Regions from separate parts of the Solibacillus silvestris genome, predicted to be linked through region 3. Evidence: predicted binding sites of a transcription regulator. Region 3 holds the regulator's gene; each other region holds the start of a gene.
What was found. The regulator CtsR, encoded in region 3, represses protease genes until heat stress. The targets are predictions, from matches to a motif close to ATGGTCAATAAAGGTCAAACA.
Positions count from the first base shown of each region.

Region 1: a site for CtsR is predicted at 3,009-3,029, ahead of ACTHOQ_RS04475 (ATP-dependent Clp protease ATP-binding subunit). Genes of this name have one in related genera too.
Region 2: a site for CtsR is predicted at 2,245-2,265, ahead of clpP (ATP-dependent Clp endopeptidase proteolytic subunit ClpP). Genes of this name have one in related genera too.

Region 1 is NZ_JBQCJW010000005.1:22,355-26,976, reverse strand. Features, by position in the region: gene ACTHOQ_RS04480 (YjzD family protein) at 481-678, shown strand; gene ACTHOQ_RS04475 (ATP-dependent Clp protease ATP-binding subunit) at 861-2,990, opposite strand; gene ACTHOQ_RS04470 (Crp/Fnr family transcriptional regulator) at 3,236-3,934, shown strand; gene ACTHOQ_RS04465 (metal-sulfur cluster assembly factor) at 4,040-4,354, opposite strand; gene ACTHOQ_RS04460 (prolyl oligopeptidase family serine peptidase) at 4,410-4,622, opposite strand, start outside.
Region 2 is NZ_JBQCJW010000010.1:49,303-53,924, reverse strand. Features, by position in the region: gene ACTHOQ_RS08790 (amino acid ABC transporter permease) at 1-325, opposite strand, end outside; gene ACTHOQ_RS08785 (basic amino acid ABC transporter substrate-binding protein) at 355-1,131, opposite strand; tRNA gene ACTHOQ_RS08780 (tRNA-Arg) at 2,097-2,168, opposite strand; gene clpP (ATP-dependent Clp endopeptidase proteolytic subunit ClpP) at 2,355-2,948, shown strand; gene ACTHOQ_RS08770 (HPr family phosphocarrier protein) at 3,168-3,425, opposite strand; gene whiA (DNA-binding protein WhiA) at 3,615-4,556, opposite strand; gene mgfK (gluconeogenesis morphogenetic factor MgfK) at 4,607-4,622, opposite strand, start outside.
Region 3 is NZ_JBQCJW010000008.1:72,463-77,084, forward strand. Features, by position in the region: gene ACTHOQ_RS07410 (ATP-dependent Clp protease ATP-binding subunit) at 1-861, opposite strand, end outside; gene mcsB (protein-arginine kinase McsB) at 858-1,955, opposite strand; gene ACTHOQ_RS07420 (UvrB/UvrC motif-containing protein) at 1,952-2,494, opposite strand; gene ACTHOQ_RS07425 (CtsR family transcriptional regulator) at 2,507-2,971, opposite strand; gene ACTHOQ_RS07430 (magnetosome magnetite crystal formation protein family) at 3,153-3,458, opposite strand; gene ACTHOQ_RS07435 (acyltransferase) at 3,581-3,793, opposite strand; gene ACTHOQ_RS07440 (globin-coupled sensor protein) at 3,971-4,622, shown strand, end outside.

The DNA.
Region 1 (4,622 bases), on a different contig from region 3:
TCCCCCTTGTTTTAAAGCATACCGATCCATTTCGCCAAGGCATAATTACGCCCGGCTTTTTCGTTTATGACGAGAAATTCCCTTTAAAATTTTGTGACCATCCGTCAACGTCTGCTGTTGGTTCAGCAAATGTCAGGACAACTGCAGAAAAAAAGCAGTATCGCAGTCAGCTCTTTGCTTATTAAAGCCGAAAGTTTTACTGAACCACGATAAAATAATCACTTATTATTAGTAGTTGGTACTAATTATAAAGTAAATTTATTTTGAACACAATTAAAATTTATGAAAAAACAAGGGAAACTGTTTTTTCAGCTCACTTTAAAGCAACTCTTCAGCCGCTGAAAACCTATGAGACGAGGTATTTATGACAACTTGGCGAAAAATCGCATTCCCTCTTTTATTTTCATGAATGCATGTGGTATGATATTGAAGATGTAATTTTATAATAACGTTTTAAATATGTTCAATGAGGTGAATTTGATGCAATATATTATTACTTTCTTTTGGTCATTCTTATTAGTTTCAATGCTAAACTATGTAGTAAGTTCTGTATTAGGTGTAGATTTTAACTTCATGAATGGCGTAATCGTATCATTAGTATTCAGCGTGTTAGTTATTATTATCGCTGCAATCATTCCAAACGAATCAACTCCAGACGCAGAAGCAGAGCACCACTAATAGATAACAAGGGGCTGTCCAGTATTCAATACCGGGCAGCCCCTTGTTATTTATCGTAAAAAAGGAGATTTGGAAAAAATGGACAGTTTAGTTTCAATAGACATTCCGCTTTCACTGGAGTCCTCTCTCTTCCAGCGTTAAAAACAGCCCATACATATACGATGTACAAGCTGTTTTTCACATTACTTTTGAGAAATGGCTATTTCGCCGTTTTCGAGCGTAATCACCAGCATACCGCCTGCCACGACATTTCCTTTTAATAGCTCGCGTGCAACTACTGTTTCCAAATGTCGCTGCACGAAGCGTTTTAACGGACGCGCACCAAATTGTGGATCAATGCCGTGCTTTACAATCCAATCAATAACCTCATCGCCCACCTGCAATGAAATTTCCTGTTCCGCAACCCGGTCTTGCAGCTGCTTTACATATTTCCAGGCAATCGCGTGGAAATGTTCGCCCGATAATGCGTGGAACATTATAATATCGTCCATCCGGTTTAATAGCTCCGGCTTGAAATGCTGGCGCAATGCTGTTTGCACAAGCTGCTCCGACTCCGCGGACACTTCCAATAAAAACTGTGAGCCAATATTCGACGTTAAAATAATGACCGTGTTCGTGAAGTTCACGATACGTCCTTGGCTGTCCGTAATGCGTCCATCGTCCAGCACTTGCAATAAAATATTCGCCACATCCGGATGCGCCTTCTCAATTTCATCGAGCAATACAACCGAATACGGGTTACGGCGGACCGCTTCCGTCAATTGGCCGCCCTCTTCATAGCCGATATAGCCTGGAGGTGCTCCGACAAGACGCGATACGGAATGCTTTTCCATATATTCGCTCATATCAATGCGGATGAAGTGGTCTTCCGAATCAAATAACTGTTCAGCCAATGCTTTTGCCAATTCTGTTTTACCGACGCCTGTAGGACCGAGGAACAGAAAGCTTCCGATCGGCTTGTTTGGATCTTTAATGCCGGAACGCGCTCGCCATACTGCTTCGGTTACATATGTCACCGCATCATCCTGGCCAACTACACGTTCATGCAATGTATCTTTTAAGCGCAGCAGCTTTTCGCGCTCGCCTTCCACAAGCTTCGTTACAGGAATGCCTGTCCAGCGGGAAATGATTTTAGCGATTTCCTCTTCCGTTACTTCTTCACGCAGCATCCGATTGCCTTCCGATTCTTTTAATTGCTTTTCCAGTTCCGCAATTTCCTTTTCGAGCTTCGGAATTTTGCTGTATTGCAATTCGCTTGCCCGGGCCAGATTGTTGCCTGAGACGAATAAGCTATCACGTTCTGCTTCATATTTTTTCAGTTCGTCTTTTTTATCCCGTACGATTTGTAATCCATTTTTCTCGATTTCCCACTGATCTTTCATTGATTTCATCGAGCTTTCCAAAGCGTCAATTTCATCTGTAATGATTTCAAGCCGCTTTTTGCTCGCATCGTCTTTTTCTTTTTTCAATGCTTGCTGCTCAATTTTAAGCTGTGTGAGACGACGTGTTAATTGGTCGAGCTCCTGTGGCATCGAATCGATTTCAATACGGATCATCGCACATGCTTCATCGATTAAATCAATTGCCTTGTCCGGTAAAAAACGGTCCGTAATATAACGGTTTGCCAGTTGGGCGGCTGCGATGATCGCGCGGTCATGGATGCGTACACCGCGGTGATGCTCTTCAAAGCGGTCTTTAATGCCGCGTAAAATCGAAACTGTATCTTCAATGGAAGGTTCTCGCACCATTACTTGCTGGAAGCGACGTTCCAAAGCCGGATCTTTTTCGATGTACATGCGATATTCATCTAATGTCGTTGCCCCTATACAATGCAGTTCACCGCGTGCCAGCATTGGCTTCAGCATATTTCCTGCATCCATTGCTCCATCTGTTTTTCCGGCACCGACAATTGTATGAATTTCATCAATAAATAAAATGATGCGTCCTTCAGATTCCTTCACTTGCTTTAACACGGATTTTAAACGCTCTTCAAATTGCCCCCGATATGACGCCCCCGCAATAAGTGCGCTCATATCCAACTCATACAGCTCTGCATCCTTTAACCCTTCAGGTACATCTTTTCGGACAATGCGCTGTGCCAGACCTTCGACGATTGCTGTTTTACCAACACCGGGTTCGCCTATTAATACTGGATTGTTTTTTGTTTTGCGTGATAAGATTCGAATGACATTGCGGATTTCTTCATCGCGCCCAATGACCGGATCCATCTTGCCGCTCTTTACTTGTTCAATTAGATTGCGTCCGAACTGCTCTAATGGCGGACGATTATCTTGTGTTTGATTAAATTGCATATAGTGCACCCCTTCAATAGTTTGACCTTTATTGACTAATTTGATTATAGGTCAAATTTAGTCAAATCTCAAATTTTTGCACTCTTTTTTGAGAAATTTCAGAAGCTTATGCGTGAACCGTGATAAATTGCCCCCATCATCAACATAAAGAATTAGAAATAAACCAGTTTGACTCTAATTTTTTAGTATGATACTTTTAGAATAAACTGGAATATTCAGTTTCCAAAATTACGGGAGAAGAGGTGATGATCCATTTGCTGCAAACAATTCCTGAACAAATTATGTCGCTTATCCAAACGGAAGGGACTGCTTTAAAGCTGGAAAAAGGGATGCATATTTTTCAAGAAGGCGGGCGCTCTGATCATCTTTTCCTTATTAAAAGCGGGAATGTTCAAATAAGCAAAGAATCCGAAAGCGGCAAAGAATTGACACTCCGCATTTGCGGAGCGAACAGCCTAATCGGCGAAAATTTGATTTTTTGCTCATGTCCATTTCATACGACAACTGCAAAGTCGCTAACAAATACGGAGCTTTTTTCAATCCATCACGATATTCTGGAAAAATTTTTTATTGCAGAGCCTACTATGATGTCCGCTTATTTAACCTGGCTGCAAACGGAAAATATGAAAAATCAAACACGCCTTCGCGATTTAGTGCTGCACGGCAAAAAAGGTGCGCTCTACTCAACATTAATCCGCCTTGCGAACACATTTGGCGAATTTCCATCTCCAAACGAAGCGAATATAAAAATAGCATTGACAAATACCGAGCTCGCCAATTTATGCGCGACAAGCCGGGAAATGATTAACCGTATGTTGGGCGATTTGCGGAAGGATAAAGTCATTGCAATCGAAAAAAGCTATATTACAATATTGGATTTAAATTATTTAAAGCGTGAAATCGAATGCGAAAACTGTCCGCTTGCTATTTGCAGGATAGATTAGAAAAACGTGGTTTATTTTCTTCGCTCAACAAAAAACGATATAAAAAAGAAGCTGTCCGGTAAAACCGATGAAATCGATTTTTCCGGACAGCCCTGTTTTTGAGGCTTAACGAATACCCAGCGCCATTTTTGCATAGCGGGACATGTTGTCCTTAGACCATGCTGGTTGCCATACGATATCAACTTTAACTTCCTTTACTTCAGGCAGTTCGCTTAATGCAGTAGTTACTTGGTCAACAATTACCGGAGCAAGAGGGCAGCCCATTGATGTTAATGTCATTGTGACAATTGCCAAGCCTTCATCTGTTAAATCCACTTCATATACTAAACCTAAGTTGACAATATCGATGCCCAGCTCAGGGTCGATTACGTTCTCTAAAGCTCCAAGCATGCTGTCTTTCATATCTTGATCAATTGCCATTTTTTGTTTCCCCTTTCGACATGGTGTTAACGTCTATCATATCAGAACGAATGATTTATGCCAAACGTTGCGCCATAAATTTCGTCACTTGCAAAATTCCGTTTCTCGATACGGCATGTCCTGCTTTAGACTCTGATAAATAAATAATATGCTCTGTTTTTTTGGCCTTTTCAAGTTGCTCATAATAATCTCGGCTCATACAATAAGGAACGACCGTATCCCGCTGGCCATGCCAAAAAATGATCGGCTTGTTTGCCCAAAATGCAGC
Region 2 (4,622 bases), on a different contig from region 3:
TGTATGCCGCACTATTTAAAATCAGGCCGACGATACCAGATACCCACCAACCGAGCGATGAGCCAAAAATTGTCGGAATAACAGCTAAGTGAATTAATAGTAATTGCACTAGCATTGGCGTACCACGGAATACGTCTACATATATTTTAGCCGGCCAATAAATCCATTTTTTTGTTGAAACTTGGCCTAATCCTAAAAGTAGACCGAATATGACACCACCAATATAACCACATGCCGTTAAAACAATTGTCGCCCAAAGACCCTTTGCATATAGTTCACGGTAGTTCCAGATTATATCCCAACGGAAAAAATCAAAAAAATCCATCTGAAACCCTCCAATAACTTCATTGTCGCTTATTCGATTTCTGTGCCTGTAATTTCAGCTAGCTTGCCATTGTCTTTAATTTTTTGAAGACCTTCATTTAAAATATTCAATAGCTCGGTATTGCCTTTTTTCACCATAAAGCCGAAGTAATCTGTTTCGAATGAATCATCCTCAACTGCTTTTAAGCCTGAATCCGGATTATTCTTTAAGTATTCTAAAATTACTGCATTATCACCGATTGCTGCTTCTGCTGATCCCGTTAACACTTCAGTAAGCGCCACAGAGAAGTTTTCGTAGGCCAAAATATTCGAGCTTGCCTTCCCTTGCAAATCCTGTGCCGCAAGATGGCCTGTCGTATTAATTTGAACCGCAATTTTTTCATCTTTAATATCTTCCATTGAAGCGATCGCCGAATCTTCCTTCGTCACAATTAATAATGTCGCTTCATAATATGGATCCGTGAAATCATATGTTTGTTTACGATCATCTGTAATCGTGATCGCAGCTGCACCCATATCGATTTCGCCTGTTGTTACTTGGCTCATCATCGAGTCCCAGCCAACATTTTTTATTTCTGTTTCGATGCCCATTTCTTCACCGATTGCCGTTAAAATATCGGCATCCAATCCGACAACGCTTCCTTTATCATCCAAATACTCGAAAGGCGCATAGGTTGCTTCTGTTCCTGCTACGACTTTCGTATACTCTTTGTCTCCTGCTGTATTTTCATCTGCTCCACATGCCGCTAAAATCATCGACGCTGCCGCTAAAGGAGCTGCCCATTTAAATAATTTTCTCGTGCTCATTATGAATATCCTCCTGGATGTTTAAATTTTTTTGATAATAACATGTTCAATTATATTAAGTTCACAATTAATATACAACATTTAATTTTGAAAAAAATGATTATTATTGCACTATGATGAATTTTTATAACAAATTCGATAAGATTCTTTCATATAATTCAATATTTATTCATCATCTTATTATTCTGTTATTATATTTTCTTCACAAAATATGCTTGAGCATGCTGTCAGTTGTATTCCCTATTTTCTATAAAGTATGTTTGTTATTAGAAAAATTTGCGAAAAGGCGGGTTTATTTTTGCGGGAGAAAGGTTAGGTTGATAGAAGAAAGCTATTTTGCATATGCAAAATAGCCCTTTTTAAAAAAAAAAGACTACTTCGTCGACGGGAATCTTAGAAGTAGTCTTTGGTCATTATTTTAAAAGAGAATGAATATAGAATAAAAAGAACCGGTACAGTGATTCTCTTTATTCTAGCGAAACTTCATTCTCGATTGTAGACAGTAAGCTATTAAGCTATTTCTACAATTGGTATAGAAAAGTATATTAAAACAGTAAAATGGTGCCCAATAAAGGACATGATAATATATTTTAAATGACTTTTGCTAAGCATTATGCAAAAGTGCGTCTATCTATCCGGATAAGACACAACATTTAATAATGTACTAATTATCTGCACTTTTTTCAAGTCTAAACTATGATTTTCAGTGAAGAATTTTAAATTTTCATAAGAAGTGTGTTTCATTTATAATGGAATTGGAAACTTATAGGGTAGTTTTGAAATTTCCCAGTGGAAAAGGAATATTTTCAACTCATTAAAATAAAATTAAAAATGTGTAGTATTTGTGTAGCGCAGTTTTATCTTTTATGGAATTTTTGGCGATACTCTCTATGCAAAATAATTTCAGAATGCTGAGAGATCAAGAATTATTCAAATTTCATTTACTTCAGAAATGAAGCAAGTGACGCCCTCGGAGGGAATCGAACCCCCATTTTAAGAACCGGAATCTTACGTGCTATCCATTACACCACGAGGACATATAATAATATACGTTCAACTTTTCCCATTATACAGATGAACGCCGTCAATTTCAACTGCAAAATTCAGAGTTTATATTTGACCATAACTGACTAATACGTGTATGATAGGTTTACAGCTGAAATACTTTCCATTTTTCAGCATCAGTATTCGAATAAAAGCTTTAACAAAGGGAGGATTATTCAATGAACTTAATTCCTACAGTTATTGAACAAACAAACCGCGGCGAACGTGCATATGACATTTATTCACGTTTATTAAAGGACCGCATCATTTTATTAGGCAGCGCTATCGATGACAATGTTGCAAACTCAATTGTTGCCCAGCTATTATTTTTGGAAGCAGAAGATCCAGATAAAGATATTTACCTATACATCAATTCTCCGGGTGGTTCCATCACATCTGGTATGGCAATTTACGATACGATGAACTTCATCAAGCCTGATGTATCGACTATTTGTATCGGTATGGCTGCATCAATGGGGGCATTCTTGCTTTCTGCTGGTGCAAAAGGCAAGCGTATCGCATTGCCGAACGCAGAAGTAATGATTCACCAACCACTTGGCGGTGCACAAGGCCAAGCGACAGAAATCGAAATCGCAGCAAAACGCATTTTGCACCTGCGTGAAAAGCTGAACCGCATCATGGCAGAAAACAGTGGCCAAGATTATGAAACTTTAGCTCGCGACACAGATCGTGATAACTTCATGACAGCGGAGCAAGCAAAAGAGTACGGCCTAATCGACCAAATCTATGAGCGCAACCAATTAAAAAAATAATGTAAACCGAAAGCATGCAAGAGTTGATCTTGTGTGCTTTGTTATTTGGACGGGCAATTTTGCGTCGTTTACAGCAAGCTTTTATTGCAGCTATGCCGAGGTTCAAAAACAACGCTTTACGCGTGCTCTGCCATCAGTTGGCGCCTTGCCTTCTATCTCCTCCAACACAAATAAAGCACAGCCGCTTCAATCTATGCTGAGCTGGCTGTGCTTTTCATATTAGTCTGCTTTTTCGATTAGAAGCTGAAGAGCATGTATAGCTTTTTCTTCGTCATGGCCGTCTGCACATAATGTAACAACCGTCCCCTTTGCGACCGCTAAGCTCATAATCCCCATGATCGATTTCGCATTTACTTTTTTTGTATCTTTTTGTAAAAAGACATCTGCTTTAAAACGATTCGCTTCTTGTACGAACAACGCAGCTTGTCTTGCTTGTAAGCCTGATTTCAGCTTGACTTCCACTTGTTTTTCGATCATCTTGAAATACTCCCTTTCACAACCGTTCATCGCTTCTATAAGTTCATCTTATCGGAATTATCCGAAAAGAACAACAATAGAATACGCCATCCATGAAATCGTTCTCATTTATTCATATTTTCCGGCATACTTCCTATCCAACAGGGGCTTGAAATTCTTTTCGCCCATTTTTAAAACACGTTAAAAAAGTTAAATTTTTTCGCCGCGGCGCAGTGCTTCGGCAATTTCGTCAATCTTGCGCAAGCGGTGATTGACCCCCGATTTGCTGACAGCCCCTGTCGATACCATCTCGCCCAGCTCTTTTAATGTCACATCCTGGTATTCTACACGAAGCCGAGCGATTTCCCGTAATTTTTCCGGTAATTGGTCCAATCCAACAGCATTATCAATATAGCGAATATTTTCCACTTGCCTTAACGCGGCGCCAATCGTTTTGTTTAAATTGGCGGTTTCGCAGTTAACGATACGGTTTACGCTATTGCGCATATCTCTTACTATGCGCACATCCTCAAACTTCAGCATCGCCTGTGTTGCGCCGATTAAATTTAAAAAGTCCGAAATTTTTTCCGCCTCTTTCAAATATGTTACGAAGCCCTTTTTGCGCTCGATTGTCTTCGCATTTAAATCATAGCGGTTCATGAGCTGTGCCAACGCTTCCCCATGCTCCTTATATAAAGAATAAACTTCCAAATGATATGAAGAAGTTTCAGGATTGTTGACAGATCCCCCCGCTAAAAAGGCGCCGCGTAAATATGCCCGACGCTCACTATTTTTTGGGATGATAACTTCCGAAATTGTATGATTGAATTCAAAGGAATTTGATACAATTTCCAAGTCGGCCAAAATTTCGCGAGCCCCATCCCGAACACGGCATATATAGACATTGTTCTTTTTTAAGCGCATCTTCTTACGCACGAGCAGCTCTACATTATACGGATAAAGCTTTTTCACAATTGTATAAAGCCGGCGTGCGATCGCGGCATTTTCTGTTTGAACATCCAGGCTTAACTGGCGGTTTGCGAAGCTTAAAGAACCGTTCATTCGAATAAGGGCGGACACTTCTGCTTTTAGACTGCTGTCATCGGCTTCAACTTGCGTGAGCTCCTTTTTCGTTTCTGATGCGAATGACATCGTTGTGCTCCCCCTTTCCTAGCAAACTATGTAGTTATTTCAGAATGATTTTACTCCATCGTTTGT
Region 3 (4,622 bases):
GATTAATGTATGAAGCTCATCGATGAATAAAATGATGTTGCCCGCTTGGCGTATTTCATCCATCACTTTTTTCAGACGATCTTCAAACTCGCCGCGGTATTTCGTGCCTGCGACAACTGTTCCCATATCTAAAGTCATTACGCGTTTATCACGCAGTATCTCAGGTACTTCGTTGTTAATGATTTGTTGTGCCAATCCTTCGGCAATCGCTGTTTTACCAACACCCGGCTCACCGATTAGAACTGGGTTATTTTTCGTGCGGCGGGATAATACTTCCACAACACGTGTAATTTCTTTTGATCGGCCGATTACCGGGTCAAGCGTGCCTTCTCGCGCTACCGCTGTTAAATCGCGCGCCAAACTATCAAGCGTAGGCGTATTTACAGTTTGCGCCATATTTGAATTGCCGCTATTATTGGCATCATTATTCCCTAATAGCAGTAAAACTTGCTGGCGCGCCTTATTAATGCTTACTCCGGTATTTGCAAGCACTCGTGCCGCGACACCTTCCCCTTCGCGAATTAACGCCAATAATATGTGCTCTGTTCCTACATATGCATGACCTAGTTTGCGTGATTCATCCAAGGAAAGCTCAATTACCTTTTTCGCACGCGGTGTATAATGAACGATCGGGCCAACTTCTTCCGTACCTTTTCCTACTAGTTCCTCAATGCCTGATTCGATCACTTGAGGACTAATATTGATCGCTTCCAATGCTTTTGCAGCAATTCCGCCTCCTTCACGAATTAAGCCAAGTAAAATATGCTCTGTTCCAATTTCTTTATGCTTAAGACGAATCGCTTCTTCTTGAGCAAGCTGTAATACTTTTTGAGCGCGTTGTGTGAATCGATTAAACATCATAGAAAATCCTCTCCTTTTTCCCCATTGTTTGTAGCTTCATCTTGCTCGTTTAACTTATCTTGCAAAAGCTTCGCACGATACATATCGCGTTCTGCCGGCTGCAATGTAGTGCCTATATATTGCTGAATGAGCCCGGGTTGCATTAAAAGCATGCATTCATTTAATTTACGCTGTGAAATGGATTCCAATAATCCTAAACTTACCCCAAGACGGACATTCGATAAACAGCTTGCGGCTTCTTCACTCGGCAGAATTTTTGCATATTTCAAAGTGCCGAGTGAGCGACTTAGACGGTCTTCCAAAATTGAAGGCGCTCGCATTAATAAATTTTTGCGGGCAAGCTTTTCCTTTTGGATTACTTGCTCCACGACCTCTTGAAGCTCCTGTAATATTGTTTCTTCTGATTTTCCTAAAGTGATTTGGTTGGATATTTGATAAATATTCCCTAAATTTTCACTTCCTTCCCCATATATACCCCGCACTACCATTCCTAATCGTGTCATCATCTGTGTTAATGCATTCATTTGTTTAGTCATCGTAAGCGCCGGCAGATGGAGCATGACAGAGGCTCTGAGGCCTGTTCCGACATTTGTTGGGCAGCTCGTCAAATAGCCGTAGCGGTCTTCATATGCATATGCTAACGACTTACTTAAATAGCGGTCGACATTCCTTGCCTTTTCAAATGCTTCTTTTAAGTTCATGCCTTGGGTCAAACTTTGGATGCGAATATGGTCTTCTTCATTTACTAATATGCTAATGGATTCATCTTTTGTTAAGAAAAACGAACCAATTTTTTTTCTTCGCGCTAAATTTGGACTTATGAGATGCTTCTCCACCAAAATTTGCCGTTGTAAAACCGGCATATCTTTTATTTGGAAGTAAGAAAATTGATAAAGATTCGCATCCGTCGATAATAAGGCCTGCCTCATTTTATCTTCAACTGTTTGTGCTTCTTGTTCTGTAAAACTAATCGGAAATCGAGTATCGGCAATATTACGAGCAAGCCGAATGCGCGTGCTAATGACGATATCCGATTCGCTTTCATGCTGCATCCAGCTAGGACTGGCATTCGTTAAGAAATGCTCGATATTCATGCGTCCCCCTCTCCTTCCTTATTTATTTTATTTTCCAGTCCACGTATTTCATCGCGTATAGAAGCAGCATCCTCAAAGCGTTCCTCAGAAATCGCCTGCTGCATCGAGGCACGGAGCTCGCTGATTTGTTGTTCAATTTTTTCGTTTGATGGCGCTTCTTCTACATAGCCTACATGCTGTGTACCTGCTTGAAGCCGCTCGAGTAGCTGTGGTAATTGCTCACTGAATGTTACGTAACACTGGCCACATCCGAATTTGCCTTGCTTTAAAAACTGGCGGTACGAAAAACCGCAAGATGGACATGCTTTTGGACTGGATGCGCTTGCTGTAGCATTTTCCTTTTTTGCGGTCGTCGGCACAAAATTGAACCAATTCGATATAAGTTGCTGAAGGGAAGTCGGTTCTTCACTCACTTCAAATTGGAATGGATGAAATTGAGTTGCACATACTTCACAATAATGACGCTCAACCTTCTGCCCATTGTGAACTTGTGTAACCATTACATTTGCATGGCGCTGTTTACAATGCTCGCATATCATATTTATCCACCTCTACTTTTCAAAAGAAATCGTTTGCAGCATTGCCTGCATAATGCGCGCTCTAAGCTGGTCACGCAGCGGCAAGCCAACTTGCAATGTGACGCGGTCCAATGCCGCTTTCATAATGCTTGCTTCACGCTCGGTAATAATATCCTCTTCTAACAATCGAAAAATAATACGTTCTGCATTCGTCTGTGCAATTGAATTCCCTATTTGCGTATTCATTTCGTCCAATAAATTTTTCTTCGAGTGGAGGGTTACACGCAAAATCCGAATATAACCGCCACCTCCACGCTTACTTTCCACAAAGTAACCATGCTCGGTCGTGAAACGTGTATTTATGACGTAATTGATTTGTGAAGGAGCACAGGCAAATTGCTTCGCTAATTCATTACGCTTTATTTCAATATGTCCTTGTCCGTCTAATTCAATAACTTCCTTCAAATACCCTTCAATTATGTCAGATATATTCCTCATGCTGTCTCTCACCTCTTATCAACTGACTTTGACTATCTTTGACTTAAATATACAATAAGTAATTTTTAAAATGCAAATAATCGCTCTTCCTTAAGGCTTCCCTAATTTCCCGCCGTTAAATCCCTATTTATGTAAAAAAAGCGATAAGATCTGTAGTAACAGACCTTACCGCTTTTTCATGTTAAACCCAGCGCCCTACAATCGGATAGTTCCAATGTTTGTCTGACAACGCGTTTACGATGCCAATGATTGGCGCAATCCAGAAAATGACTAAGAACAATAATAAGAATGGCAAACCGATCAGTAAAATTGTGAAGAATCCCGCAATTGCAATTAAAATTCCAAATACGATTTGGAACAATAGTGCTTGGATCGCCGTACGCTTTACATCTTCTTCGGAACTTATTAAGAAAAATAGAATCGGTACTAGAAAAGGAGCAAAAAATGCGCTTGCATGAATAATAATTTTCGACCATTTAGATTCCATTTGTAATCAACCTCACTTTTTTTTGTTAGTTTATTTACGATTAACGTTCTTAAAAGTTTCACATAGTTAATAAAAAAATCCCGATTTTTAATATCGAGATTTCTCATGGCGTCCATTTACGTTTAGTAAGGTCCTCTATCATTCGGGTTATCCTCTTTTTGAGGGAATAAAAAATAGGAGATAATTGCCGTTAAAATAGTAGCTCCAATGACGATCAAAATTCGATCGCGGTCGCCCACTTCCGCATAATTGTTCACTAGCATAATATACGAAGCAATTGCCACACCAAGCGACAATGGTAAAACAAATTTCAAACGACCTTTATGAAATTTCATCTTTACAACGCCCTTCGCTTAAAAATATATCGGTTTTCGTTAATTTCTATGATACCTCGTTTAACTTTAAAATACAAATTCTTCTCAAATAAGAACTTATTTTGAAATAATACTGATAATTCCCACAAAAAATAGTAAGATATTTGTATCATAAAATTTTGTGAAATGAGGAAGAGTATGGGTATTTTGTTTTCTAAAACAGCAAAAGCTTCAAATAGACCTTACTTTGATTTAGCTAAATATTCTCAAGAAGTTTATTTAGATGTTTCAAAGTATCCAGATTTAAATAAACAGCTTCAATTATTAAAATTGACGAAAGATGATTTAGCGATCATCAAACAGCTTGAGCCGTTCGCCCCGGAATTGATTCCGGTAATGGTGGAGCAATTTTACGGCGCAATCAGTCTAAGTCCGGAGCTAGTAGATATTATAAAAAATACAACTCAAATGGATCGCCTTAAAATTACTTTGTATAAACATTTGGAAGGTATTTTTAAATGTAAAATCGATTCACCTTACATAGAGGAACGCCAAATAATCGCGCATGTTCATGTAAGAATCGGCTTGAAATCAAAATGGTATATCGCTTCGTTCCAGTCTTTAATGACAACATTTATCGAATTCATCGAAAAAGTCGATATGCCAAATTATGATATGGGAAAAGCGGTAAATGCTTTCTCCAAAATCATCAACTTCGAGCAGCAGCTTGTAATTGAAGCATATGAAAAGGAAGAAGAGCGGATCCGTATGGAAAACGAAGATATGAAGCTAAAGCTCATCGACCGTATTCAGAATACTGCTCAAGAATTAAACAATATAAGTGATCTAA